DNA from 3 places in the Pseudocitrobacter sp. CD920760 genome. Region 2 is predicted to be linked to each of the others. Evidence: predicted binding sites of a transcription regulator. Region 2 holds the regulator's gene; each other region holds the start of a gene.
The links. The regulator Fur, encoded in region 2, represses iron uptake genes when iron is present. The targets are predictions, from matches to a motif close to ATAATAATGAGAACNACTATCAA.
Positions count from the first base shown of each region.

Region 1: a site for Fur is predicted at 1,833-1,855, ahead of feoA (ferrous iron transporter A). Genes of this name have one in related genera too.
Region 3: a site for Fur is predicted at 2,523-2,545, ahead of ulaG (L-ascorbate 6-phosphate lactonase). Genes of this name have one in related genera too.

Region 1 covers NZ_CM173490.1:4,804,953-4,811,853, reverse strand. The annotation lists gene feoB (Fe(2+) transporter permease subunit FeoB) at 1-1,473, opposite strand, end outside; gene feoA (ferrous iron transporter A) at 1,505-1,732, opposite strand; gene AC1MKH_RS22715 (Tex family protein) at 2,113-4,446, opposite strand; gene greB (transcription elongation factor GreB) at 4,549-5,022, opposite strand; gene ompR (osmolarity response regulator transcription factor OmpR) at 5,238-5,957, shown strand; gene envZ (two-component system sensor histidine kinase EnvZ) at 5,954-6,901, shown strand, end outside.
Region 2 covers NZ_CM173490.1:1,554,904-1,561,804, reverse strand. The annotation lists gene pgm (phosphoglucomutase (alpha-D-glucose-1,6-bisphosphate-dependent)) at 129-1,769, opposite strand; gene seqA (replication initiation negative regulator SeqA) at 1,794-2,351, opposite strand; gene ybfF (esterase) at 2,536-3,300, shown strand; gene ybfE (LexA regulated protein) at 3,430-3,723, shown strand; gene fldA (flavodoxin FldA) at 3,874-4,404, shown strand; gene fur (ferric iron uptake transcriptional regulator) at 4,687-5,139, shown strand; gene chiQ (ChiQ/YbfN family lipoprotein) at 5,253-5,585, opposite strand; gene chiP (chitoporin ChiP) at 5,637-6,901, opposite strand, start outside.
Region 3 covers NZ_CM173490.1:497,292-504,192, reverse strand. The annotation lists gene ulaD (3-keto-L-gulonate-6-phosphate decarboxylase UlaD) at 1-171, opposite strand, end outside; gene ulaC (PTS ascorbate transporter subunit IIA) at 185-649, opposite strand; gene ulaB (PTS ascorbate transporter subunit IIB) at 659-964, opposite strand; gene ulaA (PTS ascorbate transporter subunit IIC) at 980-2,377, opposite strand; gene ulaG (L-ascorbate 6-phosphate lactonase) at 2,740-3,804, shown strand; gene ulaR (HTH-type transcriptional regulator UlaR) at 3,951-4,706, shown strand; gene yjfP (esterase) at 4,703-5,431, opposite strand; gene bsmA (biofilm peroxide resistance protein BsmA) at 5,638-5,949, shown strand; gene yjfN (DUF1471 family protease activator YjfN) at 6,110-6,385, shown strand; gene AC1MKH_RS02215 (isovaleryl-CoA dehydrogenase) at 6,449-6,901, opposite strand, start outside.

The DNA.
Region 1 (6,901 bases), 2.0 Mb from region 2:
AACCGGCAGCTCCATCACGAACGGGGAGGCTTCACCACGCATGATGGTGTATTTGAGCATCAGACCGGTGAGGATCGCCATCACGATGCCCAGTACGTAAAGCGAGAAGACCGCCAGCGCGCCCTGTTGACCAAAGAACGCCGCAGCGAAGACGGCGAAGATCGCCAGACGTGCGCCGCAGGACATAAACGGCGCCATCATGATAGTCATCAGACGTTCACGCGGTGCGTCCAGCGTACGTGCGCCCATCACCGACGGCACGTTACAGCCGAAACCAACAATCAGCGGCACGAAGGATTTACCCGGCAGACCAAGTGACTGCATCAGGCGGTCCATAACAAACGCCGCACGCGCCATGTAGCCGGAATCCTCAAGGAAGGAGAGGAACAGGTACATCATGCCGATTTGCGGTACCAGAGGTAGCACGGTGTTGATCCCGCCGCCAATCCCCTGGGCGAGGAAAATCGTCAGCCATTCCGGGAAGTGCAGCGTTGCGCCAACCCATTGAATGCCATGAATAAAGATAGCGACGGAACCGCCGTCGAAAATAGGCTGCAATGCGCCGCCGATGTTAATCGCCAGCAGGAACATCAGGTACATCACGAACAGGAAAATCGGCAGCCCCAGCACGCGGTTGAGTACGATTTTATCCACGGCAGCGGTGAAGCGGCTTGGCTCGGCGGTGAGCGTATTACTGACGCTATCGCAAATGGCGGAGATGCTCTGGTAACGCGCATCGGCGATATGCAAGGCCGGGTCATCCAGTTCGTCGCTCAGGTTAGCCAGCGCGATATCGAGTTTATCTGCCGCATCGCCCGCATAGGCGCGGCTATAGATATCGCCTTCCAGCATCTGCATACCGAGCCAGTGGCGCTGTTTTGCCGGAATAGACTCCGGCATCGCGCGCGCCAGATTCTCTGCTTCACGCAGTAGCGGCGCGGCGTAGTGCACCAGCTCAATCTCATCGTTGCTTTGGTAGCGGTCAACCGCCAGCTTCAGGGCGTCGATCCCGCGGCCACGCGTGGAAACCAGCGGAACGACCGGGCAACCCAAACGGGCGGAAAGGGCGTCGATATCAATGCGGATTTTCTGTTTCTCCGCGATATCAAGCATGTTGAGCGCCACGATGCAGGGAATGCCCAGCTCAAGGAGTTGCAGCGTCAGATAGAGGTTGCGCTCGAGGTTGGAGGCATCGACGACGTTAATCAGAAGGTCGGCGTCGCCGCTCAGAATATAGTGGCAGGCGATTTGCTCATCGAGCGAGGTTTGCGAGGAGATGGTGGTCAGGGAGTAGGTGCCTGGCAGGTCGACCAGCGTGACGTTGTGGTCGGTCGTTGAAAACGACCCTTCTTTACGCTCGACCGTCACCCCGGACCAGTTACCCACGCGCTGACGTGCGCCGGTTAATTGATTGAATAATGTTGTCTTGCCGGAATTAGGATTACCAATTAAGCCAATGGTTAGTTTTTTCATTTTTTGTGAACTCTATAACAGCTAAATCGGATTAACGAGAAATGGATTCAAGATCCAGAAATTCCAAATCTTTTTTGCGTAGGACTAAACTGACTCGACGCGTTTCAATATGAATGGGGTCGCCTAATGGTGCGACACGTACAACCTGGAAAGAGGAGCCGGGCAGCATACCGAGCGACAGCAATTTCTGACGCCAGGCCGGGCTGATTTCACGGGAGAAGCCAGTAATTTTCCACGCACTATCAGGAGTAAATTGCATAGGGCCTACTTATTTCATCGCGAGTCACTGTCGCGCGGGTTCAACAGAAACGAACGGAAAGGCGCGCGAACATGAGAGAGGTTAATTAATCTACAATACGATGATAATGAGAATGGTTTGTATCTTCAATAGATAAAATGTGACCGGATGTTCTTTCTGAGAATAAAGTGGTGCAAAGTTGATTTGGCTCAAAACAATTCGGGTAAACCGTATGTTTGTTTATTTCGACGAATGTTAATGCGGTGATAATAATGCTAAATATAAAAACAATTAATCTATTTCCGAAATAAAAAGCCCGATAACGTTTATCGGGCCCACAGACGTTTCTGGTTTGTAGGCCGGGTAAGCGCAGCGCCACCCGGCAACACAAACCGCACGCGTTAGCGTTTTTTCCCCATCGCCGCCGCCAGCGCATCCATCATCGCGCTGTTACCCGCAGATTGCGCATCGCGACCGCGTGGTTTTGCTGCTTTGGCCGCCGGGCGATTACCCTGGTTGCGCTCATTGCTATTACCGCCGCGACGGGCGTTGGTTTCACCCGGCTGCTCGTCCAGACGCATGGTCAACGCAATACGTTTACGCGGCAGATCCACTTCCAGCACTTTCACTTTCACGATATCGCCGGCTTTCACCACCGTGTGTGGATCTTCCACAAACTTATCCGCCAGCGACGAGATGTGAACCAGGCCATCCTGATGCACGCCGATATCCACAAACGCACCAAAGTTGGTGACGTTAGTGACCGCGCCTTCCAGAATCATCCCCGGCAACAGGTCATTCATGGTTTCTACGCCATCAGCGAACTGCGCGGTTTTAAACTCAGGACGCGGGTCACGGCCCGGTTTTTCCAGCTCTTTAATGATATCGGTGACGGTTGGCACGCCGAAACGCTCGTCGGTGAATTCAGAGGCTTTCAGGTTACGCAACTCGCTGCTGTTGCCCATCAGATCTTTCAGAGCCTGCTGAGTCCGCGCCAGGATACGCTCGACCACCGGATACGCTTCCGGGTGCACCGTTGAGGCATCCAGCGGGTTGTCGCCGTGGTTAATACGCAGGAAGCCCGCGCACTGCTCGAACGCTTTTGGCCCCAGACGGCTGACTTTCAGCAGTTGCTGACGGTTCTGGAACTGACCGTTCTCATCGCGCCAGCTGACAATATTCTGCGCCATCATGCGCGTCAGGCCCGCCACGCGAGTCAACAGCGGAACGGAAGCGGTATTCAGGTCTACGCCAACGGCGTTTACGCAGTCTTCCACCACCGCATCCAGCTTACGCGCCAGCGAGGTCTGGCTAACGTCATGCTGATACTGGCCGACGCCGATGGATTTCGGGTCGATTTTTACCAGCTCGGCGAGCGGGTCCTGCAAACGGCGGGCGATAGAGACCGCGCCACGCAGAGAAACGTCGAGGTCCGGGAATTCCAGCGCCGCCAGTTCAGACGCGGAGTAAACCGATGCGCCTGCTTCGCTGACGATCACTTTCTGCGCCGTCACTTTCGGGAACTGTTTCTGCACGTCGAGGAAGAAACGCTCCGTTTCGCGCGAGGCCGTACCGTTACCGATAGCGACCAGCTCAACGTTATGCTTCTCGCACAGCGCCGCGACTGCAACGGCTGCTTTCGCCGCCTGACCGGTATGCGGGTAGATGGTGTCGGTGGCCACCAGTTTGCCGGTGCCATCAACAACGGCCACTTTCACGCCGGTACGCAGGCCCGGATCGAGGCCCATCGTCGCGCGCAGGCCCGCAGGCGCCGCCATCAGCAGGTCGTGCAGGTTACGGGCGAAGACGTTAATTGCTTCGTCTTCCGCGCGCTCGCGCACGGTGCCCATCAGTTCGGTTTCCAGGTGCATCAGCACCTTGATGCGCCATGTCCAGCTCACCACGCCTTTGCGCCAGCTATCCGCCGGGGCGTTGTTCAGGCGCAGGCCAAGGTGATCGATAATAATCTGTTCGCCGTGGCTCTCTTTTGGCGGCTCGTCGAATTGCGGGTCGGCATTCAGCGAGAGTTGCAGGATGCCTTCGTTGCGGCCACGGAACATCGCCAGCGCGCGGTGAGACGGCACGGTAGAAATCGGTTCGTGATGGTCGAAGTAGTCGCGGAATTTCGCGCCTTCTTCCTCTTTGCCTGACACCACGGTCGCCACGATGTGGGCGTTTTTCCACAGATAATCACGCACTTTCGCCAACAGGCCCGCGTCTTCAGCAAAACGCTCCATCAGGATATAGCGTGCGCCATCCAGCGCGGCTTTGGTGTCTGCCACGCCTTTGTCGGCGTCGATAAATTTGGCGGCTTCCGTTTCCGGGTCATGCGACGGTTCGTTCCACAGCAGCTCAGCCAGCGGTTCCAGCCCGGCTTCAATGGCGATTTGCCCGCGCGTGCGACGTTTTTGTTTATACGGAAGGTAAAGGTCTTCAAGCTCGGTTTTGCTGAGGGTGTCGTTGATGGCTTTTTCCAGCGATTCGGTGAGTTTACCTTGCTCGCTGATCGACTTAAGAATGGTCTGGCGACGATCTTCCAGTTCACGCAAATAGCCCAGTCGGGATTCCAGATTACGCAGCTGCGTGTCATCCAGACCGCCGGTGACTTCCTTACGATAACGTGCAATAAACGGCACGGTATTCCCATCATCAAGCAGGCGAACGGCGGCTTCCACCTGTTCTGCGCGTGCCTGAAGTTCACCCGCAATAATGCGGCAGAGCGAATCATTCATCATGGTGTTGTCATCTGTTGGGTCGAAAAATCAGGGGATAGTTATACGGATTGACCGGCAAAAATGCCAGTCGCCACCGTATTCTCTCGGATTGTTCCAGGCGCGCTACTTCACATATTCGATCTCATTGATGTACCAGCTCGCCTCACCGGCGGGCGTTTGCACCACGGCCAGATCGCCAACCTCTTTTTTCAGCAGGCCGCGCGCCATCGGCGAATCAATTGAGATGTAGTCGTTACGACCAAATATTTCATCGTAGCCGACAATGCGAAAGCGCTTCACATCGCCGTCGTCGTTTTCAATTTCCACCCACGCGCCAAAGAAGACTTTGCCTTCCTGCTGCGGTGAATAATCGACAATCTTCAGGTTTTCCAGACATTTGGTGAGATAACGCACGCGGCGGTCGATTTCACGCAGGCGCTTTTTGTTGTACTGGTAATCGGCGTTTTCACTGCGATCGCCCAGACTTGCTGCCCAGGTCACTTTTTTGGTGACTTCCGGGCGTTCCTCGCGCCAGAGGTAATCCATCTCTTTTTTCAGTTTTTCATACCCTTCACGGGTAATTAAAGGCGTTTTCATCCGCGTTTCCTGCCTTCTGCTGGCCTGTTGGAAAGCACAAAAGAGTCCAACAGGATGAATAATGTGTCTTATGATTAAATGTATACTTAAGCCGCTGTAAAATATGCTTTGTAACAATTTAGCCTGGAATTTATACCAGATTTAACTGGTGACCGGCTTACGCTTTTTTAAGAATACGCACTGATAATTGTTGCGAACCTTTGGGAGTAAAAACAATGCAAGAGAATTATAAGATTCTGGTGGTCGATGACGACATGCGCCTGCGTGCGCTGCTTGAACGTTATCTGACCGAGCAGGGTTTCCAGGTTCGAAGTGTAGCCAACGCCGAACAGATGGATCGTCTGTTAACCCGCGAATCCTTCCATCTTATGGTACTGGATTTAATGCTGCCAGGCGAAGACGGTTTGTCCATCTGCCGCCGTCTGCGTAGCCAAAGCAACCCAATGCCGATCATCATGGTGACGGCGAAGGGCGAAGAAGTTGACCGTATCGTCGGCCTGGAAATCGGCGCTGACGACTATATTCCTAAACCGTTCAACCCGCGTGAACTGCTGGCCCGTATTCGTGCGGTGCTGCGTCGTCAGGCGAACGAACTGCCGGGCGCGCCTTCTCAGGAAGAGGCGGTGATTGCCTTTGGTAAGTTCAAGCTGAATCTCGGTACGCGTGAAATGTTCCGTGAAGACGAGCCGATGCCGCTGACCAGCGGGGAATTTGCGGTACTGAAAGCGCTGGTGAGCCACCCGCGCGAACCGCTCTCCCGCGATAAACTGATGAACCTGGCGCGTGGTCGCGAGTACTCCGCGATGGAACGTTCCATCGACGTCCAGATCTCCCGTCTGCGCCGCATGGTGGAAGAAGATCCGGCCCATCCACGCTATATCCAGACCGTTTGGGGCCTGGGTTACGTCTTTGTCCCGGACGGTTCTAAGGCATGAGGCGATTGCGCTTCTCTCCGCGAAGTTCGTTTGCCCGCACGTTGTTGCTGATTGTCACCTTGCTGTTTGTCAGCCTGGTGACAACCTATCTTGTGGTGCTGAACTTCGCGATTTTGCCAAGCCTCCAGCAGTTTAATAAGGTCCTCGCCTACGAAGTCCGTATGCTGATGACCGATAAACTTGAGCTGGAGGACGGTACGCAGCTGGTGGTACCGCCTGCGTTCCGTCGCGAAATTTACCGCGAACTTGGTATCTCACTCTATTCCGATGAAGCGGCGGAAGAGGCGGGGCTGCGCTGGGCGCAGCATTACGAATTTTTAAGCCAGCAGATGGCGACGCAGCTGGGTGGCCCGACGGAAGTACGCGTCGAGGTTAATAAAAGCTCGCCTGTCGTCTGGCTGAAAACCTGGTTGTCTCCCAACATCTGGGTGCGCGTTCCCCTTACTGAAATCCATCAGGGCGATTTCTCGCCGCTGTTCCGTTACACACTCGCGATCATGCTGCTGGCAATAGGCGGTGCGTGGCTGTTTATCCGTATTCAGAACCGACCCCTGGTTGACCTTGAACACGCTGCACTCCAGGTTGGTAAAGGGATGATCCCGCCGCCGCTGCGCGAATATGGCGCGTCGGAAGTGCGTTCGGTAACCCGCGCCTTTAACCATATGGCCGCAGGCGTCAAACAGCTGGCCGATGACCGTACCTTGCTGATGGCGGGCGTCAGCCACGACCTGCGCACGCCGCTCACCCGCATTCGTCTGGCGACGGAGATGATGGGCGAGCAGGACGGCTATCTGGCGGAATCGATCAATAAAGATATCGAAGAGTGCAACGCGATCATCGAACAATTCATCGACTACCTGCGCACCGGGCAGGAGATGCCGATGGAAATGGCGGATCTTAATGCTGTACTGGGCGAAGTGATCGCCGCCGAAAGTGGTTATGAG
Region 2 (6,901 bases):
TTATCCGGCCTACAAAATATGTACGGACCTTGTAGGCCTGATAAGCGTAGCGCATCAGGCAATTTTACGGTTGTCATCAGTCACCAATAAAAAAGGAGCCGCAAGGCTCCTTTTTTATTTATTCGCTTTTACGCGTTTTTCAGCACTTCACTAACAATTTCTACCGCTTCTTTCTCAATCTGCTTACGGTGTTCTTCACCAAGGAAGCTTTCGCAGTAGATTTTATACGCGTCTTCCGTACCTGACGGACGCGCGGCGAACCAGCCGTTGTCAGTCATCACTTTCAGACCGCCGATGGATGCGCCGTTACCCGGTGCAGCCGTCAGACGTGCGGTGATAGGGTCACCGGCCAGGGTGCTGGCACTCACCATCTCTGGGGAGAGTTTAGACAGCGCCGCTTTCTGCGCAGAGGTCGCGCCAGCCTGCAAACGGTTGTAGCTTGGCGCACCGAAGCGTTTTGCCAGCTCGTTGTAATGCTCTTGCGGGTTCTTGCCGGTGACGGCGGTGATTTCCGCAGCCAGCAGGCACATGATGATGCCGTCTTTATCGGTAGACCACGGCGTGCCGTCGAAGCGCAGGAACGATGCCCCGGCGCTCTCTTCGCCGCCAAAACCGAAGCTGCCGTCAAACAGGCCATCCACGAACCATTTGAAACCGACAGGCACTTCCACCAGCTTGCGGCCCAGATCGTTAACGACACGGTCGATCATCGCGGAAGACACCAGCGTTTTACCCACGGCGACGTCTTTGCCCCACTGCGGACGGTGCTGGAACAGGTAGTTGATGGCAACCGCCAGATAGTGGTTCGGATTCATCAGGCCCGCAGGCGTGACGATACCGTGACGGTCGTAGTCCGGGTCGTTGGCGAACGCGAGGTCAAACTTATCGCGCAGCGCCAGCAGGCCCGCCATCGCGCACTCGGAGGAGCAGTCCATACGGATTGCGCCATCTTTGTCGAGATGCATAAAGCGGAAAGTCTGGTCAACCTGATCGTTAACGATGGTCAGATTCAGCTTGTAGTATTCGCCGATACGTTTCCAGTATTCGATACCGGAACCACCCAGCGGATCGACGCCCAGCGTCAGGCCCGCTTTCTGGATAGCCGCCATATCGACGATATCCGCCAGCCCTTCAATGAATGGCTGCACCAGGTCCATCTCTTTCACATGACCGGACGCCAGCGCGGCATCCAGAGAAATACGTTTCACGCCTTTCAGGCCATCGGCCAGCAGCGCATTGGCGCGATCTTCCACCACTTTGGTGACGTTAGTATCGGCCGGGCCACCGTTAGGCGGGTTGTATTTGATACCGCCATCTTCCGGCGGGTTGTGAGACGGCGTAATCACAATACCGTCAGCCAGTGGACCACCTTTTTTGTTGTGGACCAGAATAGCGTTCGACACAGCAGGCGTCGGCGTAAAGCCGTTATTTTCCTGCACAATGACATCCACACCGTTTGCCGCAAGCACTTCGAGCACCGAGATAAACGCCGGTTCAGAGAGCGCGTGGGTATCTTTACCGACGAAGCAAGGGCCGGTAATGCCGTTTTTCGCACGATCTTCGGCGATAGCCTGCGCGATCGCCAGAATATGAGGTTCATTGAAACTCTGGCGCGCCGCGCTGCCACGGTGTCCGGAAGTACCGAACTTCACTGCATGCTCTGCGTTACCCACTTCCGGTTTCAGCACATAGTACTGAGACGTCAGCTGGGCGACGTTAATCAAATCACTCTGTTGTGCAGGTTGGCCCGCACGGTTATGGATTGCCATTGCTTGATCCTTCTTATGCAAGGGTTAGATTGTGCCGCATACCTTTTCGATTAATTCAGCGGGGAACTGCATAAATTGCATAATGTGTTCCACCATACTGCATTTACGACCCGTGTTGGTATTCGTGATCACCCAATATGGGGTTTCCGGTACCTGTTTCGGTTTAGTCTGATTACCGTTTTTCAGCAGGGTTTGCTCATTGGCGGCAAAGTAGACACGCGTACGCCCATGAAGCGATTCCGTCGCTTCGGCAAACGCGTTGTTATCCAGTTTGTAGAGCGTCGTCAGGATCAGCATAAAGCGATTGACGGCTTTTTTCTGCTCAGCGTATTCGTCAGAGAGCAGCAGTTCACGCATCGCGCGAACTTTATCTTTCGCGGTTTTAACCGGTTTTACCTCGGCAACTGGAGCAACCTGAGCAGGCGCAACTTCAGCTTTGGCAACCGGAGCAGCAACAACAGGTTGTGATGCGGCGGAAAACTTCAGCATTCGCCGTAAAATGTCAGATGCGCTCTCGCCAATGTGCAGTGTGTGGGCGGCAATATAGCGATAGAGTTCGTCATCAACTTCGATCGTTTTCATCTTAATCCAGTGCAATTATTTTTTCTGAATACAAGTTGCTGGGATTATATGTTCAAAACCCAACAGCGGATAGCGTCATACCAGGATAGCGGCAAAAATGGGATAAAAATCGTATCTTGCCCCTGAACGTGAGAATGTCCAACATAATACCCTAACCCGACAGAGCGAAAAAAAGAACTTTGCTATGAAATTGAATACCCGAGCGCAATCTGCACAAAACCTGCACAATAATTCCCCCATTCTGCTCGTTCACGGCCTTTTCGGCAGCCTGGACAACCTTGGCGTACTGGCGCGCGACCTGGTGACCGACCACGATATCCTGCAAGTGGATATGCGTAATCACGGTCTTTCTCCGCGAGCGGATGAGATGAACTACCCGGCGATGGCCCAGGATCTGCTGGATACCCTCGACGCCCACAACATCGAGAAAGCCACGGTGATTGGTCACTCGATGGGCGGCAAAGCGGTGATGGCCCTGACCGCGCTAGCCCCGGAACGCATCGATAATCTGGTCGCTATTGATATCGCGCCGGTGGATTATCATGTGCGTCGCCACGATGAGATTTTTGCGGCGATTAACGCAGTCACCAACGCAGGTGTCTCCTCACGCCAGCAGGCCGCAACCGTGATGCGCGAATTTTTAGCCGAAGAAGGTGTGATTCAGTTTCTGCTGAAGTCGTTTGTTGACGGCGAGTGGCGCTTTAACGTACCGGTGCTGTGGGATCAGTACCCGCACATCGTCGGCTGGGAGACGATTCCGGCGTGGGATCATCCGGCACTGTTTATCCCCGGCGGAAATTCGCCTTATGTTACCGAAACTTACCGTAACGACCTGCTCTCGCAATTCCCACAGGCGCGTGCGCACGTCATTGCAGGCGCTGGCCACTGGGTGCATGCGGAAAAACCGGACGCGGTGCTGCGCGCCATCCGCCGATATTTAGCAGACTGATTAAAAACTCAACGACCGCGCGCCATTATGGCCGTGGTCGTTGGCGTGTCGGTTGCACTGATGTATGATTGCGCGCTGTCTGCACCGGGCGTTTCCCGGTAGCTTGTTTCCCCGAAGTCACTCTGAATCATGGCAAAAGAACAAACGGACCGAACGACAATTGATTTGTTCGCAAATGAGCGTCGGCCGGGAAGACCCAAAACCAATCCGCTTTCGCGTGACGAACAGCTGCGCATCAATAAGCGTAATCAATTAAAACGCGATAAAGTTCGCGGTTTGAAGCGCGTCGAGCTGAAACTCAATAACGATGCGGTAGATGCCCTGAACGAACTGGCAACCGCGCGCGATATGAGTCGCAGTGAGCTTATCGAAGAGATTCTGATGAGCCAGTTAGCCCTGCTTCGCGCGCAGGAAAAGCTCTGAAAATTTCATAAAATCCCGCTTTCATGTAGCAGAGTGTGCAGTCCGGTACGATTGCTGATTCCGCACCCTTCTCTGTTCTGCTATGATTGCCCTTATCTGTGGGCAATACGCCACCACCATATCATTAAGTTTCAAGAGGTTATTTAACTCATGGCAATCGTTGGCATTTTCTTTGGTAGCGACACCGGCAATACCGAAAATATTGCAAAAATGATTCAGAAACAGCTTGGTAAAGACGTTGCCGACGTGCATGACATTGCCAAGAGCAGCAAAGAAGACCTGGCTGCATTCGACATTCTGCTGCTGGGTATCCCTACCTGGTACTACGGTGAAGCCCAGTGCGACTGGGACGATTTCTTCCCGACGCTGGAAGAAGTTGATTTCAATGGCAAACTGGTTGCACTGTTCGGCTGCGGCGACCAGGAAGACTATGCGGAATACTTCTGTGATGCGCTGGGCACTATCCGCGACATCATCGAACCGCGCGGTGCGACCATCGTCGGCCACTGGCCAACAGCGGGTTACCACTTCGAAGCCTCTAAAGGCCTGGCCGATGACGACCACTTCGTAGGTCTGGCTATTGATGAAGATCGTCAGCCGGAACTGACCGCTGAACGTGTAGAAAAATGGGTAAAACAGATTTCTGAAGAGCTGCATCTGGAAGAGATCAAAAACGCCTGATTCTTGATGCGGCGTGACTTTTCAAATCACGCCGCATTAATAGGTAGAAGCAATCAAAATAATAGCTACAATTTTTTAACTTTTGAGCGTAAATCTGTACAATATCTTCTGAATTTAGCGAGTTTGCTGGTCAAGCCTCGTTTTCGAAATCTTTATTCGCCCAGGTCTTGCTGTTTTCATTTAGAAGGCGTCATTCTATAATGAGACGCATTACACTCGGTGCACTCTCTGTGATACTTCCGCGTTTGGAAGTCAATCGTTTAGCAACAGGACAGATTCCGCATGACTGACAACAATACCGCATTAAAGAAGGCTGGCCTGAAAGTCACACTTCCCCGGTTAAAGATCCTGGAAGTGCTTCAGGAACCAGACAATCACCATGTCAGCGCGGAAGACTTATACAAACGCCTGATCGACATGGGTGAAGAGATTGGTCTGGCGACCGTCTACCGCGTTCTGAACCAGTTTGATGACGCGGGCATTGTCACGCGCCATAATTTTGAAGGTGGCAAGTCCGTTTTCGAACTGACTCAACAACACCATCACGATCACCTGATCTGCCTCGACTGCGGCAAGGTTATCGAATTCAGCGATGATTCCATCGAAGCTCGTCAGCGTGAAATTGCCGCGAAACACGGTATCCGCTTAACCAACCACAGCCTGTACCTGTATGGTCACTGTGCTGAGGGCGACTGCCGCGAAGATGAACACGCGCACGATGGCGTAGAGAAGTAATTTCTTCGAGATTCTGAAAAGCCAACCTTCGGGTTGGCTTTTTTATTGCCTCTGTAAAGACAAAAAAAGCCGGAGACGCTTTAGGTCCCCGGCTCTGTGCAGGCCTTATTGTCTTACTTTGTCGTGTTATTACTGCGAATTTCCTGCCAGATTAACCCGCAATCTTTCTTCACGGCCTGATCGTTACCGGTTTTTCTCGCCAGAATGCACGCCTGATAATCGCTTACCCGCACGGTCTCCTGATTGGCAAACTGCTGGTGCGCCTTCTCCTGCTTCAGCACGTTCAGCACCTGCTGGCAGGCTTCGATTTTTTCCGGCGAGCCTTCTGCGGTGTTGATACAGGCGCTATAGGCATCTTTTAAACGCGTATCTTCTTTTGGTGCTTCAGACTGAGCGCAGCCCGCCAGCGCCGCGACCAGCGCAGCAATCATCACTGTTTTTTTCATGTTATTAGCCTTATACGACACGGCGGGCTCTGCGGCCCGCCTGAATACTTATCAGAAGATGGTGAACGGTGCGATAACCATAAATTTCACGTCACGTTCATCCTGGAAGATGTTGCCGTAACCACCGCTCCAGCTCGGGATATCCGAGTGGTTGTCGTACTGGGTGAAGTGCAGTTTTAACAGAGTACCTTTCGCGCGGCCTTCCTGTACGGTGTATGCCACATCGAAGCTGTAAGAAGACTCTTCGATAGTTTTGTTTTTGTCGTAGTACGCGTCCGGGTTGATCTGCCAGGTAGACGGTTTGGCATCCCAGGCGTAGACGTATGATGCACCTACAGCCCAGCCCGGCAGGTTCCAGTTCTTCAGGTCATACATCGCACCGAAGAACACCGCTTTTTCGCCGTTGGCGTTGAAGTCAGAACGGTTATCCCACCACACATCGAGGCGACCGTTAGAGGAGGCGTAGGTTGGCGTCATACGCTGCAGGAAGTAGCCCTGCTGGCCTTCAGCCTTAACCCAGGTCCCTTCCAGACGCAGGTCAACCTGCCCCACTTTGTAACCGAAGGTCAGCGCCTGCAACCACGCGGTGCCGTCATAAATATCGTTTACGGTGCGGTCATCCACTTTATCGCGGGTACCGTAGAACTGATAGCTGGTAGACAGCGGGCTACCGGCGATATCAAATTTGTAGCTGGCTTTGGCAAAGTACTGATCGACATAGCCTTCCGCCTGACCAAATGCCGCTTCCAGTACCAGGTCATTTTTGAAGTCATATTTCATACCGATGGAGTGCAGATAATCGACTTTCGTGCGCTTATCGTTCTGGTAGAAATTATCCATTTCGATATGCCATGGGGCCTTATATTCATTGGTCCACATGTAGGAGAAGCTCAGCGCGCCAGCATCGCCGTAATCAAAGTTCGCGCCCGCTTCTGCACCCTGATAGGTGCCTGGCATAAAGCTCCAGTGCGGCGCTAACAACGTTTGGCCGGTTGGCTGAATATAACCACCACGCGCCCAAACCGGGCCATACTTAAATTTCGCAGCGGCTTTATAAAGGCTCACACCGCTTTTATCGCCGGAGTAATCTTCCGAGTAGCCTTTATTTTTAGACGAGAACGCAATTTCGTTCGGGTGACCACTTTCTGAGGATTCTGCCATTTCGATAGCGGTAAACGCCGCAATATCGAGGCCGAACATATCAGCAGCATAGCCGGACTGGAAATCGAGGTTGGCGTTCCAGGTGGAGTGAGAAAGGTTGGTTTTATATTTGTCGTTATCGGTCACATCTTTACGGTCACGCTCACGCTGCCAGT
Region 3 (6,901 bases), 1.1 Mb from region 2:
TTTGTGCGGGTAGAGTGCTTTCAGGTCACGAACCGCACGCACGCCTTCGCCCACGCACAGAATGGTGCCCACTTCGATAATGTCGACTTCTTCGGCAATCAGGCGAGTGGTTTCGTAGGCGCTATCCATAGTCTGGTTGTCCAGCGCGACCTGCAACATCGGTAATGACATGTTCAATTCCTTCTTAAGCTGCCGCGTTGGTGCGGTCAATGAGATCCAGTACTTCCTGCTCGGTACGGCAGGCACGTAAACGGTCGAAATTCTCTTCATCTTCAAACAGGTTGACGATCTGCATGATGCCCACTTCCTGGTGAGTGTTGGCATCGACCGCCGCCATAGTGATAAGGATATCCACCGGGTCGTTATCTTCGTGGTTGAACTCCAGCGGCTTTTTCAGCGTCACCAGCGCAAAACCGGTTTTCTTAACGCCCTCTTCCGGGCGACCGTGCGGCATTGCCAGGCCTGGAGCGAGCACAAAGTATGGGCCGTGCTGTTCAACGCCATCCAGAATCGCCTGGTAGTAACGCGGCTCAACAACATCGGCCGCCACCAGCAGGTCAACGCCGATTTTCACTGCGTCCTGCCAGGTTTCAGCTTCAGCCTGCAGACGGATGGATTTATTTTCAGCCAGCGAATCACGTAATTTCATGGCGCGCCCTTACTTCACGTCCTGCGGGAAATGTTCTTTGATCACTTCCAGCAGTTTCGGGCCAAAGTCAGCCGGAGAGAGCATGTTGCGCACGCCAACCACGTATTTGTTGCCGGTCACGGTGATTTCGCCCGCGATATGGGTAGACGCGATGATGATATCCGCGCCACTCAACTCGCTTTTGTACTCGCCAACCGCGCAGCTGTTTACCGTGTGGTCGATGTTCGACTGGGTTAAAAACTGGTCCACTTTCATCTTCATGATCATGGAACTGCCTTGTCCGTTGCCACACACAGCCAGAATACGTACGGTCATAATCAAAACTCCTTATTAAGCAGACTGTTCTGCCAGTTGTTTTTCTGCATCTTCTTCTGCGCGCAGCGCGCGGCCAGCGAAGAACATATAAGCCAGTGCAATGACGATGATGACGGTCATAAAGGCGATACCGATGGAGAAGAAGCCCTGCATCATCGGCGGTGCCAGAATCGACCAGTCCGCCATCCCCATCCAGGCACTCATACCGGTAAGTTTCACCGCCCAGACGCAGCCGAAGATTTCAATCATCCCCATCACCAGACAAATCTTGATCGCCGCACGCCAGCCGCCGAAGTGGTTAGCGAACACGCCGATAGTGGCGTTAGAGAAGAACATCGGGATAAAGCCCGGAATAATCAGAATGGAAGAGCCGCAGGCGACCAGAATGCCAACCGCAATCAGTTGACCGATGGTGCCCCACATAAAGCCCCAGACCACGGCGTTTGGCGCGAAGCTATAGATAGCCGCGCAGTCAATCGCCAGCACCGCACCGGGGATCAGGCGTTGGGAAATGCCGTTAAACGCTTCAGAGAGTTCCGCCACAAACATGCGCACGCCCTGAGTGATGATGAAGATCGCCACCGCAAAGGAGAAACCGGTTTGCAGGATGTAGACCGTCCAGTGCACTTTGCCCGCCATCGCCTGCACGGTATCGATACCGAAGGAGAGCAGAATGGCACCAAAGAAGATGGTCATGACAATCGCCGTGGAGACGATGTTGTCGTGGAAAATGTTCAGCCAGCCCGGCAGTTTGAGGTCTTCAACGCTCTCCTCTTTTTTGCCGAGGAACGGCGCAACTTTATAGGCAATCCAGGATGCAAACTGCTGCTGGTGACCGATGGAGAAACCACAGCCGTCCGTCACTTCCTGAGTTGGCTTGTACATCATGTTGGAGGTTATGCCCCAGTAGAGCGAAACCAGAATCGCGGTGCAGATAATGGTGGTCCACATGGAGTAGCCAAAGATGAACAGCGTGACGGCAATCAGCCCGGCCTGCTGGAACATGATGTGGCCGGTCAACATGATGGTGCGAATGCCGGTAATGCGACGCAGCAGTACGTAACAGATGTTCAGCGCCAGAGCCAACAGCACCGCGTAACCCACCCAGCTATAGGCATCGCCCATGCGCTCGATAGTGGCCATCATCGAAGCGTAAGTATCTGAAATCGCACCGTTGATGCCATAAACTTCCGACATTTTCGCCACCACCGGTTTGAAGGTGCTGGTCAGGATGCCGGACCCGGCCTGCAGCAGCATAAAACCGATAATCGTTTTGATGGTGCCTTTGATAATCACGCTGACGCTTTTACGCAGCAGGATGTAGCCCAGGCAGGTCACGATACCCAGTAACAGCGGGGCATTGGTCATTACCTGATTAAAAAAAACGGTAAAGATGTTGTAGAGGATATCCATAACGCTCTCCGGGATTGAAGGCGCAGCGGTCAGCATGCGTCTGTCTGTTTTGAATGCTCACTCTAATAATCAAAAATAATCACAACAAGATTTAATTTGATTAAATGTGACTTGCGCCGCAATAATAACCCCCATCCTTATATGGATATAAATGATTCTGATTATCAATTAATTTATCCATTTAAAATCAATAAAATACAAACAAAACACATTAATTCAAGCCGTTATAAAATACATACAGAGACATAGCCTCCTGCCTGTCTTGTGATCAATGCCCATTGCAATCTTGAAAAAACAGCGTCATTATCAATCACAACAAATCACCATGTGACGTATTTTGAAATCTTTAAGAGGGATAAATCATGAGTAAAGTAGAAACTATCACGCGTGAATCCTGGATCCTGAGCACCTTCCCGGAATGGGGCTGCTGGCTGAACGAAGAGATTGAGCAGGAGAAAGTGGCACCGGGGACATTTGCGATGTGGTGGCTGGGCTGCACCGGTATCTGGTTGAAATCTGAGGGTAACACCAATATCTGCGTCGATTTCTGGTGCGGTACTGGCAAGCAGAGCCACGGCAACCCGCTAATGAAGCAGGGCCACCAGATGCAGCGCATGGCGGGTGTGAAAAAATTGCAGCCAAACCTGCGCACCACCCCGTTTGTCCTTGATCCATTTGCCATACGCCAGATCGACGCCGTGCTGGCTACTCACGATCATAACGATCATATCGATGTGAACGTCGCCGCAGCCGTAATGCAAAACTGCGCTGATGATGTGCCGTTTATCGGGCCAAAAACCTGCGTGGATTTATGGATCGGCTGGGGTGTGCCGAAAGAGCGTTGCATCGTGGTTAAACCGGGCGACGTGGTGAAAGTGAAAGACATTGAAATTCATGCACTTGACGCCTTTGATCGTACGGCACTGATTACCCTGCCTGCGGATCAAAAAGCGGCTGGCGTACTGCCAGACGGTATGGACGATCGCGCGGTGAACTACCTGTTCAAAACGCCTGGCGGCACGCTGTATCACAGCGGCGACTCCCACTACTCTAACTACTATGCAAAACATGGTAACGAGCATCAGATCGACGTGGCGTTAGGATCGTATGGTGAAAACCCGCGCGGTATTACCGATAAAATGACCAGCGCCGATATGTTGCGTATGGGCGAAGCGTTAAATGCGAAAGTGGTGATCCCGTTCCATCACGACATCTGGTCAAACTTCCAGGCCGATCCGCAGGAAATCCGCGTACTGTGGGAGATGAAAAAAGATCGTCTGAAGTATGGCTTTAAGCCGTTTATCTGGCTGGTTGGCGGCAAATTCACCTGGCCGCTGGATAAAGACAATTTTGAGTACCACTACCCGCGTGGTTTCGACGACTGCTTCACGATTGAACCCGATCTGCCGTTCAAATCGTTCCTGTAAGCACTTGTTCTGCCGGATACCCTTCACGTATCCGGCTCGCAACGCTCTCCTTTGCCGGATAGATCCTATCCGGCGCTCTCCTGACATAGTATTTTCGTGACATTTCAAATATCATCTTTGCTCATCATTTTTTATCGGATTAGCTCATGACGGAAGCGCAAAGGCATCAAATATTACTCGAACTGCTGGCGCAGACAGGCTTTGTCACCGTAGAACAGGTGATGACCCGACTGGGGATTTCACCGGCCACCGCTCGCCGGGACATCAACAAGCTCGATGAAAGCGGCAAACTGAAAAAAGTGCGCAACGGTGCCGAAGCTATCAATCAACCGCGCCCGCGCTGGTCACCGATGAATATTCATCAGGCGCTGAATCACGACGAGAAAGTTCGTATCGCCAGAGCCGCATCCCAGCTGGTGATGCCCGGTGAAAGCGTGGTCATTAACTGCGGGTCAACCGCTTTTCTGCTGGGGCAGGAAATCTGCGGTAAACCGGTGCAAATCATCACCAACTATTTACCACTGGCGAACTATCTGATTGAGCAGGAACATGACAGCGTGATCATCATGGGCGGGCAGTACAACCGCAGCCACGCCATTACGCTCAGCCCACAGGGCAGTGAAAACAGCCTATACGCCGGGCACTGGATGTTCACCAGCGGTAAGGGCCTTACCGCCGAAGGGTTGTATAAAACCGACATGCTCACCGCGATGGCCGAACAAAAGATGCTCAATGTTGTCGGTAAACTCGCCGTGCTGGTCGATAGCAGCAAAATCGGCGAGCGAGCAGGCATGCTGTTCAGCCGCGCCGATGAAATCGATATGGTTATCACCGGCAAGCAGGCTGACCCGGATATCCTCAAAGCGCTGGAAGCACAAGGCGTGCAGGTGCTGCGCGTTTAGAGATGGCGCGTAAAGAAATCCACGGCGCAGGTTAAGGCTTCTGGCGTAATGCGATGACGCACGCCAGCTTGCCAGACACAGGTCAAATTAGCGTCCAGTTGGTCGCGCTTCAACGCCTGCTGCAGACGAAATGTTTCATCAGGCGGCACCACATCGTCAGCATCACCGTGCCAGAGCAGCAGCGGCCTGTCTGCGACACGGGCGAGCTGCTGGCTGACATCCCACTCGGCCAGCAGCGGCGCAAGGCCAGCACGCTGCGTTTCGGCGGGGGGGAATAGCGTTGTGGAAAGCGAACCGAAATAGCCTGACCCCATCAGGCTAGCCACGCATTTAAGCTCAGGATGATGTGTCATGATCCCCAGTGCCGTCATTCCGCCCATCGAAGCCCCCGCCACCGCCAGACGCCCCTCGCTCACCAGTCGCTCACGGTATAGCGCTTCCTGCAATGCCGGAAACTCATGAAAGTTTTGCAGCAGGATCTGCCAGAAGTGCTGTAACCGTTGCTGCTCGTCACCGTTAAAGCGCGCCCCGTGTTCCGCCGCGCTCGGCATCACCACGCGAAAACCAGCCTGCGCCAGCGCGACGGCAAAATAGCTGTAAACCAGGTTTGAGGAGGTAAATCCATGATAAAAAACGATGCATGGCAGCGGTTGTTCAGCGCAGCCTTTCGGGAACGCATGCAGGATTTCATTCCCCGCGAGCATGCGCATTTCCAGTTCAATCATCGGTTGCCTCCTTCCGGCATACTGAATATCAGGCAAAGCAGTGGGGCTTTAGCAGATGATCCTTTGTCTGATTTTTAACATTGAGAACCAAGTTGCACTTTCGTGAGATTTTCATTCGAAAATAGCGCTTGAGATAACAAATCGGGAACATTCCCCTAATGGGAATTTCCTTATACCACTACACTGTGAATATCAGGAAACGGGATATGGTTATGCGTCGCTTTACTCCTCTGTTACTGGCGTTACTGTTGAGCAGTTGCAGCATTCTGGAAGGTACGCCTACGGCCCCTCCAGCGGCAACGGATACTCCACAAGAAATTCGTCGTAACCAGACGGAAGGTTTGCAGCGGATGGGCACCATCAGCGTCATGATATATGGCTCGCCAATGGATGTCGAAGCCGCGCTGAAAGCCAAAGCGACTGCGGCCAAAGCGGATTACTACGTCATCATTATGATTGATGACAGCACGGTGGTTCCGGGGCAGTGGTATTCGCAGGCCATCCTTTACCGTAAATAGTGGACAACATTGTTGAACCAGATTTACGCAGGTTTGTACCTTATTCACGTTTCCCTGATGCAATATGGCGTCAACAACGACCCATCCGAAGGAGCGGATGCAAGTATGCCCTGACGTCTGCTATGGACTGCCCTACGGGGTTTTGTATATGGAGCTGACGATGAAACGATCTCTTACCTTATCTACCCTGCTCTTTTCTGGCGGCGCCAACACCAGCGCGGCGCAGTCGGCTGAATTTGCCAGCGCGGATTGCGTTACCGGGCTGAATGAAATCGGGCTGATTTCCGTGAACAATATTTCCGGTAGCCAGCAAGATGTCGAAGATGCCATCGCCCAGAAAGCGGATGAACAAGGTGCTTCCTGGTATCGCATTGTTCAGATGTACGAAGAGCAGCAACCGGACAACTGGCGAGCACAGGCGATTATCTATGCCTGAGACAATAAAACGCGTGGAAGAGTAACCGGCAGAAAGCCGCTCTTCCACGACGTCACCATTTCCTCACACGCCCCCTGTCGCCCTCAGCAGTACGTCACTGATAACCTGATCGTTAAGCAACACGCCGCCGCGCATATCCAGCATCATTCGACACCAGGCCTGCGCCATCGGTGGTGACGCATATTTCAGCATCTGCGCGCCCGTACCCAGTAAATAGATTTGCATCGCAATTTCGCGCCCCTGCGCTTCCGACGGCTTACGTAAACGCTGTTGCAACTGCCGCCACTGGCGATCGTAGTGGCGATCCTGGCCTTTCACGTCGCCGCACATCTCCGCCAGCAGTTCCAGCGCATCCGGCTGCTTTGTCAGCACGCGCAGCACATCCAGACACATGATATTGCCAGAGCCTTCCCAGATACTGTTCACCGGCATTTCGCGATAGAGACGCGGCAGTTCATTCTCCTCGCAATACCCGGAACCGCCCAGCACTTCCATCGCCTCGGCGACAAACGGCAT